One region of the Streptomyces sp. NPDC055254 genome, then DNA from elsewhere that is predicted to be linked to it. Evidence: riboswitches for the same ligand, from Rfam matches in the RefSeq annotation. Region 1 holds a riboswitch; the other holds the start of a gene.
What was found. A riboswitch is a leader RNA that binds a small molecule or an ion and turns the genes downstream of it on or off. The one in region 1 is predicted to bind cobalamin.
Positions count from the first base shown of each region.

Region 1 (4,305 bases):
AGGCCGTCCTCCTCGTCGATGCCGAGGCCGTGCCGGAAGGGCAGCACCCCGTACGTCGCCCGGCCCGTGAGGCCGCGCAGCATCTCCATGCCCGGCTCCAGCAGCGAGACGTCGCCCCGGAACTTGTTGACGAGGTATCCGGCGATCAGCGACTGGTCCTCGGGGGACAGCAGCGCCGTCGTCCCGAAGAAGGAGGCGAAGACCCCGCCCCGGTCGATGTCGCCGACGACGACCACCGGGAAGCGCGCGGCCCGCGCGATGCCCATGTTCACGATGTCGGTCCGGCGCAGGTTGATCTCGGCCGGACTCCCCGCCCCCTCGCAGATCACGGCGTCATACGTGCCCCGCAGCTGCTCCAGGCAGTCCGTGACGATGCCGAGCAACTGCTCCTGGCGGCCCCCGTGGTAGCCGCGGGCGCTCATCTCGCCCACCGGCTTGCCCAGCAGCACCACCTGGCTGGTGCGGTCGCCGCCCGGCTTGAGCAGCACCGGGTTCATCAGCGCGGTCGGCTCCACGCGGGCCGCCTGCGCCTGCATGGCCTGGGCGCGCCCGATCTCGGCGCCCTCGCGCGTCACGAAGGAGTTCAGCGACATGTTCTGGGCCTTGAAGGGCGCCACCTTCACACCGCTGCGGGCCAGCCAGCGGCAGATGCCCGCCGTGACCACGCTCTTGCCCGCGTCCGACGTCGTTCCCGCGACGAGCAGTCCGCCGCCGTGCTTCGCGCCGTTCATGCGCGTCCTCCCCTCGTCGTGCCGCAGGCCCTCGAAGCCCACGTACCGGCCCCCGTCGCGCGGGCGACCGCGAGCCGGGCGACCGCGCAGGCCCCCAGAGCCAGCCAGGTCACCCGCCGCGACAACCGCACCGCGCGCTCGATGTCCGCGACCTCCACCGCCCGCCCCCGGGCGCCGTTGAGCACGGCCCGGTGCTCGACCCGGCCCCCGTACGCCAGGGTGCCGCCCAGCCGTACGCCGAGGGCGCCGGCGAAGGAGGCCTCCACGGGTCCGGCGTTGGGGCTGGGGTGCGCGGCGGCGTCGGCGCGCCAGGCCCGTACGGCTCCCCGCCGGTCGGGTCCGGCCAGTACGGCGGCCAGCGCCGTCAGCCGGGCGCCCGGCCAGCCCGCCGCGTCGTCGAGCCGGGCGGAGGCCCAGCCGTAGCGCAGGTAGCGGGGGGACTTGTGGCCGACCATCGCGTCGAGCGTGTTCACGGCCCGGAAGGCGAGCAGGCCCGGCACCCCGGCGACGGCGCCCCACACGAGGGCGCCGACGACGGCGTCGGAGGTGTTCTCGGCGACGGATTCCACGACGGCGCGGGCCATCTGCTGCTCGTCCAGGGACTGCGGGTCGCGTCCGCACAGGTGGGGCAGCCGCCGCCGGGCGGCCTCGGTGTCGCCGGCGGCGAGCGCCGCGCCGATGGTGCGGGCCTCCCGGCCCAGCGAGGTGCCGCCCACGACGGCCCAGGTGGCGGCGGCGGTCAGCGCGATCCGGACCACGGGTGGTGCGGAGCGCACGGCGCGGGCGCCCAGTGCGCCGACCGCCGTCGCGCCCCCGGCGCACACCAGGGTGTGCAGGAGGCCCCGGGCGCGGTCGTCGCGCCACAGGGCGCGCTCCACCGCGGCGGCGGCTCGTCCGAAGGCGGCCACGGGGTGCCCTCGGCGCGGATCCCCGAGGATCCGGTCGCCGATCAGGCCCGCCGCGGCGCCGTACGCGAAAACGCGATCGGCACGCATGGTGGCAGGTATGTCCTCACTCAGGGTCCGCGCCCTGGTTCGACGTGTCCGGCGGCGAGAGTTCCTGGCTCCCGGGACGCACGCGCCGCGTGCGCTCCCCGGTGACAGTGGCGGGACCGCGCCGGAATCGCACCGGACTTCCTCTCCATGCCGCCGTATTGGCTCGGGCAGTCCACCACGCACCGAGAACGCCCGTCAACTCGCCGTTGACCTGCGACGAGGGTCCGGCCGGGCATGCGAAAGCTCCCCCCGGGAAGAACCCGGGGGGAGCTGCCGCGGCGAACCGGACGCGCCTCGGCGCGCCGGATCAGGCGACGATCAGGTAGATCCCGTAGCCCACGGCCGCCGCGACCAGCGCGAAGCAGGCGTACGCACCGCTGCGGGCCAGGGTGGCGGCGCCGCCCTGCTCGGTGGCGGCCTCGTGCTTGGACAGGCCCACCAGGCCCAGGGTGAACAGGGCCACGAGGGCGACGGTGGCGGAGAGGCTGACCCCGAAGACGGAGCCGAGTGCTTCCCAGTCGATCTTCATACTGCCGTTCCTCTGTCTGTCTCGGTCAGACCGCGGCGGCCGGAGCCGCCGGGGTCGTCGTCGCGGCCGGGATGGTGGCCTTGAGGTCCTCGTCGCTCACCGCGGCGGTGGTGGCGGCCGCGAGGGTCGGCGGGACGGTGACGGCGGCCATGGCCGTGGTGACCACACCCGGCTCCTCGGCGCCGACCGGCTGCACGTCGTTGACGTTGTGGTGGTCGACGACCTGGCGGCGCGAGATGAGCCAGATGGCGAGGCAGGAGCCGACCAGGAAGACGGTGACCGCGGCGATGCCGACGTCACCGGTGCGCATGACCAGCTCGGCGCCGGCCGCGACCAGGCCGGCGGCCGGCAGGGTCAGGCCCCACGCGATGAACATGCGGGTGGCGGTGGACCAGCGGACCACCCCGCCCTTGCGTCCCAGACCCGCACCCATGACGGCGCCGGAGCACGCGTGGGTGGTGGAGAGGGAGAAGCCGAGGCTCGACGAGGCCAGGATGACGCTGGCGGCAGAGGTCTGGGCGGCGAAGCCCTGCTGCGGCTGGAGGTCGGTGAGGCCCTTGCCCATGGTGCGGATGATGCGCCAGCCGCCCAGGTAGGTGCCCATCGCGATGGCCAGACCGGCGGAGACGATGACCCAGACCGGCGGGTTGGCGCCGGCGGGCAGGGCGTTCCCGGCGACGAGCGCCAGGGTGATGATGCCCATCGTCTTCTGCGCGTCGTTGGTGCCGTGCGCGAGGGAGACGAGACCGGCCGAGGCGATCTGACCGGTGCGGTAGCCCTTCGCGGAGGTCTTCTCGCCGACCTTGCCGCCGAGCTTGTACGTGACCTTCGCGGCCAGCATCGCGGCCAGACCGGCGACGAGCGGCGCGGCGATCGCGGGGATCAGCACCTTGGTGACGACGACGCTGCCGTTGACCGCGCCGATTCCGGCGGAGGCGACGGCGGCACCGATCAGGCCGCCCATCAGGGCGTGCGAGGAGCTGGAGGGCAGGCCGACCAGCCAGGTGACGAGGTTCCAGAGGATCGCGCCGACCAGAGCGGCGAAGATCACTTCCGGCTGGATGCCTTCCTCGTTGACGAGGCCCTTGGAGATCGTCTTGGCGACCTCCACGGACATGAACGCGCCGACGAGGTTGAGCACGGCGGACATGGCCACCGCCGTCTTGGGCTTGAGGGCGCCGGTCGAGATGGTGGTGGCCATCGCGTTGGCCGTGTCGTGAAAACCGTTCGTGAAGTCGAACACGAGAGCGGTGATGATCACGATCCCGAGGAGAAGCGTTATGTGCTCCATTTACCCAGGCTTCTGTTTGACGTCAGTGGCTCGGCGACCGTAGGCAACCTGGATGAACGGAAGATGAACTGGCACGGGCCGATCGGTGTACTGCCTCGCCACGCGATCGGAACCTTCGTCCCGGTTCTGGCGGAGATACATCGATTAATGCACGTCAAAGCCGGGTGAATGAACCCCTCCGCGCCGGATCCCGGACATACGGGCGGCGCCCTCCGGAACCGGAAGGAGAGATGGATCACGCCCGCCGCGGCGCGGCCGGGCCGCGCCCCTCCGGTGGCCCCCCGGGATCGGCGCCCCGACACTGGAGCCGTGCGTACCGCGACAGCGACGGCAGCGGCCGTCACCACCATGCTCCTGGGCGCCGGCGCGGCCGCCGTCGCGGCCGGCCGGTACGCCGCCGGCGCCGCCCTGCGGCACCGGCCCGGGTGCCCGCTGCCCGGCGGGCCGCGCCTCACCGTCCACTCCACCGCCGCCGGCCGGATCGCCCTGACCCGCTCACTGGCCTCCCTGCGCCCCGGTACGTACGGCCTGGACGCCCCGGGGGTGCACGCCGTCGTCGGACCCGTCCTCACCGGGGTGCCCCACGACCCGGACACCGTCGTACGCCGGCTCCTCGCCGTCACCCACGGCTCCCTCGACCCCGGCACCCGGCTCACCCTCACCCCCCAGGTCCACCTCGGCGATCCGCGTACCGCCCTCGGCCTCGACCACGCCGACGTGGACGTCCCCGGGGAGCTGGGCGCCCTGCCCGCCTGGTTC
Region 1 covers NZ_JBSGQV010000013.1:142,624-146,928, forward strand. Annotated here, with positions in the region: gene ACWFQ8_RS16085 (cobyric acid synthase) at 1-731, opposite strand, end outside; gene ACWFQ8_RS16090 (cobalamin biosynthesis protein) at 728-1,726, opposite strand; cobalamin riboswitch at 1,764-1,917, opposite strand; gene ACWFQ8_RS16095 (hypothetical protein) at 2,034-2,255, opposite strand; gene ACWFQ8_RS16100 (anion permease) at 2,281-3,546, opposite strand; gene ACWFQ8_RS16105 (alpha/beta hydrolase family protein) at 3,856-4,305, shown strand, end outside.

Region 2 (4,305 bases), on a different contig from region 1:
TCGCCGCGCAGATGGGCTACCTGCCGGGGACCATCTGGATCGTCGCGGGCGTCATCTTCGCGGGCGCCGTCCAGGACATGGTCACGCTGTTCTTCTCCACCCGCCGCGACGGCCGCTCGCTCGGCCAGATGGCCCGGGACGAGATCGGCCCCGTCGGCGGAGCCGCCGCGCTGGTCGCCGTGTTCGCCATCATGATCATCCTGCTGGCGGTGCTGGCGCTGGTCATCGTCAACGCGCTCGCGCACTCCCCCTGGGGCGTCTTCTCGATCGGCATGACGATACCGATCGCCCTCTTCATGGGCTTCTACCTCCGCGTGCTGCGCCCGGGCCGGGTCACCGAGGTCTCCGCCATCGGCGTGGCCCTGCTCCTGCTCGCCATCGTCTCGGGCGGCTGGGTCGCCGAGTCCTCCTGGGCGGACACCTTCACCCTGGAGAAGGAGACGCTGGTCATCTGGATGGTGGCCTACGGCTTCTTCGCCTCGGTCCTGCCGGTGTGGATGCTGCTGGCGCCCCGCGACTACCTCTCCACCTTCATGAAGGTCGGCACCATCGCGCTGCTGGCGCTGGGCGTGGTCATCGCGATGCCCACGCTGAAGATGCCCGCCGTCACCGACTTCGCCACCCGCGGCGACGGCCCGGTCTTCGCCGGCTCGATGTTCCCGTTCGTCTTCATCACCATCGCGTGCGGGGCCCTGTCCGGATTCCACTCCCTGGTCTCCTCGGGCACCACGCCGAAGATGATCCAGAAGGAGACCCAGGTCCGGGTCATCGGCTACGGCGCGATGCTCACCGAGTCCTTCGTCGCGATCATGGCGATGATCGCGGCCTGCATCATCGAGCCCGGCCTCTTCTTCGCCCTGAACTCCCCTCCCGGCGTCATCGGCACCACCGTCGAGACCGCCTCGCAGGCAGTGACGAACTTCGGCTTCGCCATCAGCCCCGAGGCCCTCGCGCAGGCCGCGAAGGACGTCGAGGAGACCAGCCTGCTCTCCCGTACCGGTGGCGCGCCGACCTTCGCACTCGGAATGTCGGAGATCTTCTCGGCCGTCATCGGCGGCACCGCGATGAAGGCCTTCTGGTACCACTTCGCCATCATGTTCGAGGCGCTGTTCATCCTGACGACGGTCGACGCCGGTACCCGCGTCGGGCGGTTCATGCTCCAGGACACCCTCGGCAACGTGCACAAGTCCTTCAAGGACGTGAGCTGGAAGCCCGGCGTCTGGTTCGCCAGCGCGATCGTCGTCGGCGGCTGGGGATACTTCCTGTGGGTCGGCATCAAGGACCCGCTGGGCGGCATCAACCAGCTCTTCCCGCTGTTCGGCATCGCGAACCAGCTGCTCGCCGCGGTCGCCCTGGCGGTCTGCACCACGCTGCTGGTCAAGTCCGGGCGGCTCAAGTGGGCCTGGGTGACGGGCGTGCCGCTCGCCTGGGACGTGTCGGTCACGCTCACCGCGAGCTACCAGAAGATCTTCTCGCAGGACGTGAAGGTCGGCTTCTTCGCCCAGCGCGACAAGTACCAGGCGGGCATCGACGCGGACAAGGTGCTGCCGCCCGCGAAGACCATGGACGAGATGCACACCGTGGTCACCAACGCCACCGTGGACGGCGTGCTGTCGGCGCTGTTCGCGGTCCTGATCATCATCGTGCTGATCGACGCGGCCCGGACCTGCTTCAAGGCCATCGCCCACCCGCAGTCCGTGAAGCTCTCCGAGGTCCCGTGGACCGAGTCGAAGATCATCGCGCCGGCCGGCCTGATCCCGACCGCCGAGGAGCGTGCGGAACTCTCCGCCGCGGGCCTCGACTCGAACGGCGGCCGGGTGAAGGAGCAGGAGCCCGCGGCCTCATGAGCGCGCTGCGGGCAGTCCTGGCCAAGACCTGGTTCTACCTGCGGGAGTTCTCGGGAGAGGCCGCGTACGACCGCTACCTCGCCCACGCCCGCTCCCACGACCCGGACGCGGAGGTCCTGACCCGCAGGGCCTTCGAGCGCGCCCGCACGGACTCCCGCGAGGCGGACCCCCGCGAGGGCTTCCGCTGCTGCTGAGGCCGTACGCACGGCTCCGCGGCCACGAACGGGTCGTCACCTCCCCACCAGGAGGCGGCGGCCCGTACGCGTGCGCGCGCTCCGTGTGCCCGGGGCGCCCCGGGACGCGGCCGGCGCACACTCGGCGGGACCGCCCCCGAGGCCTGCCTCGCCGACCGGCACCCTCGACTTCGACGAGCGGGACCCGGCCCCGATCGAGGGCCCGGCGCCGCTCACCCACCGGCCCCCGCTCCGTGGGTACCGGCTCGCACCGTAGCCACGCCGACACAACATGTGGGGGCTACCGCAGACACCCGCCCCCACATGTATGCTCATGGCTGCTGTCGCCGCAGGGGAATCCGGTGCGAATCCGGAACTGTCCCGCAACGGTATGAAATGCGCTGATCAGTGCATCGCAAGTCCGAGGACCTGCCGACAGCGCGCCCGGCTCGACCGAACCGGGTGTCGTACGTCCGGGCCTCGCGGTTGGGCCGAGGGACGCCATGCGGTGCACGTACTGCCTGCCCTGTCCGGGCCGACGCGTGCCCAGTTCCGCATGCGCCCGCTCGCGCGCCGCTCCGCCGATGACCGGACCGAGCGAGGGAGAGCTCCCCCCGTGACCATCGCGCCTTCCGCACCGCGCTTCGAGTCCGTCGACACCGAGACCGCGGCCGAGCCCGGGGGGCCCGGGGCCGCTCTGCTGCGCACCCTGACCGAACTCACGGCGGACCTCCCCGACACCGACCCCGGCCGGGTCGCCGCCGCCGCGCTGCGCGGCCGCAGCTCCGTCGCCGACGAGGCCGAGCTGCGCGGCCTGGCCACCGAGGCCGCCGCCGGTCTCATCTCCGAGGACCCCGCGTACTCCCGGCTCGCCGCCCGGCTGTTGACGCTGGCCGTAGCCGACGAGGCCGCGAGCCAGGGTTCCACCTCCTTCTCCGCGTCCGTCGAGGTCGGCCACCGCGAGGGGCTCATCGCCGACCGCACGGCGGAGTTCGTCCGCACCCACGCGAGCCGGCTGGACGCGCTGGTCGAACACTCCCTGGCCGAGGGCGCCGACGACCGCTTCGGCTTCTTCGGCCTGCGGACCCTGCACAGCCGCTACCTGCTGCGCCACCCGATCACCCGCCAGGTCGTGGAGACCCCGCAGTACTTCATGCTGCGCGTGGCCTGCGGTCTCGCCGAGGACCTGAGCGTCCAGGCCGTCGAGGAAGTCGCCTCGCTGTACCGCCTGATGAGCCGCCTGGACTACCTGCCGTCCTCCCCCACGCTCTTCAACTCCGGCACCCGGCACCCGCAGATGTCCTCCTGCTACCTGCTGGACTCCCCGCTGGACGAGCTCGACTCGATCTACGACCGCTACCACCAGGTCGCGCGCCTGTCGAAGCACGCCGGCGGCATCGGCCTCTCGTACTCCCGCATCCGGGCCCGCGGTTCGCTGATCCGGGGCACCAACGGGCACTCCAACGGCATCGTGCCGTTCCTCAAGACCCTCGACGCCTCCGTCGCCGCCGTGAACCAGGGCGGCCGCCGCAAGGGCGCCGCCGCCGTGTACCTGGAGACCTGGCACGCGGACATCGAGGAGTTCCTGGAGCTCCGCGACAACACCGGCGAGGACCAGCGCCGTACGCACAACCTGAACCTCGCCCACTGGGTGCCGGACGAGTTCATGCGCCGCGTGAACGCCGACGCCGACTGGTCGCTGTTCTCCCCGGCCGACGTCCCCGAGCTGGTGGACCTGTACGGCGACGACTTCGACGCCGCGTACCTGAAGGCCGAAGCCGCCGGGCTCGCCAAGAAGTCGATGCCCGCCCGCGACCTGTACGGCCGGATGATGCGCACCCTCGCACAGACCGGTCAGGGCTGGATGACCTTCAAGGACGCCTCCAACCGGACCGCGAACCAGACCGCTCTGCCCGGGACCGTGGTCCACTCCTCGAACCTCTGCACCGAGATCATCGAGGTCACCAACGACGGCGAGACGGCCGTCTGCAACCTCGGCTCGGTCAACCTCGGCGCGTTCGTGCTGAGCGAGTCCGGCGAGATGGACTGGGAGCGGCTCGACGAGACCGTCCGCACCGCCGTGACGTTCCTCGACCGCGTGGTGGACATCAACTTCTACCCGACCGAGCAGGCCGGCCGTTCCAACGCGAAGTGGCGCCCCGTGGGCCTGGGCGCGATGGGCCTGCAGGACGTGTTCTTCAAGCTGCGGCTGCCCTTCGACTCCGCCGAGGCGCAGGCCCTGTCCACGAAGATCTCCGAGCGGATCATGCTGGCCGCGTACGAGG
Region 2 covers NZ_JBSGQV010000001.1:490,421-494,725, forward strand. Annotated here, with positions in the region: gene ACWFQ8_RS02150 (carbon starvation CstA family protein) at 1-1,847, shown strand, start outside; gene ACWFQ8_RS02155 (CstA-like transporter-associated (seleno)protein) at 1,844-2,041, shown strand; cobalamin riboswitch at 2,339-2,471, shown strand; gene ACWFQ8_RS02160 (ribonucleoside-diphosphate reductase subunit alpha) at 2,637-4,305, shown strand, end outside.
Region 2: linked by a shared signal. The riboswitch ahead of ACWFQ8_RS02160 (ribonucleoside-diphosphate reductase subunit alpha) and the one ahead of ACWFQ8_RS16090 (cobalamin biosynthesis protein) in region 1 are both predicted to bind cobalamin.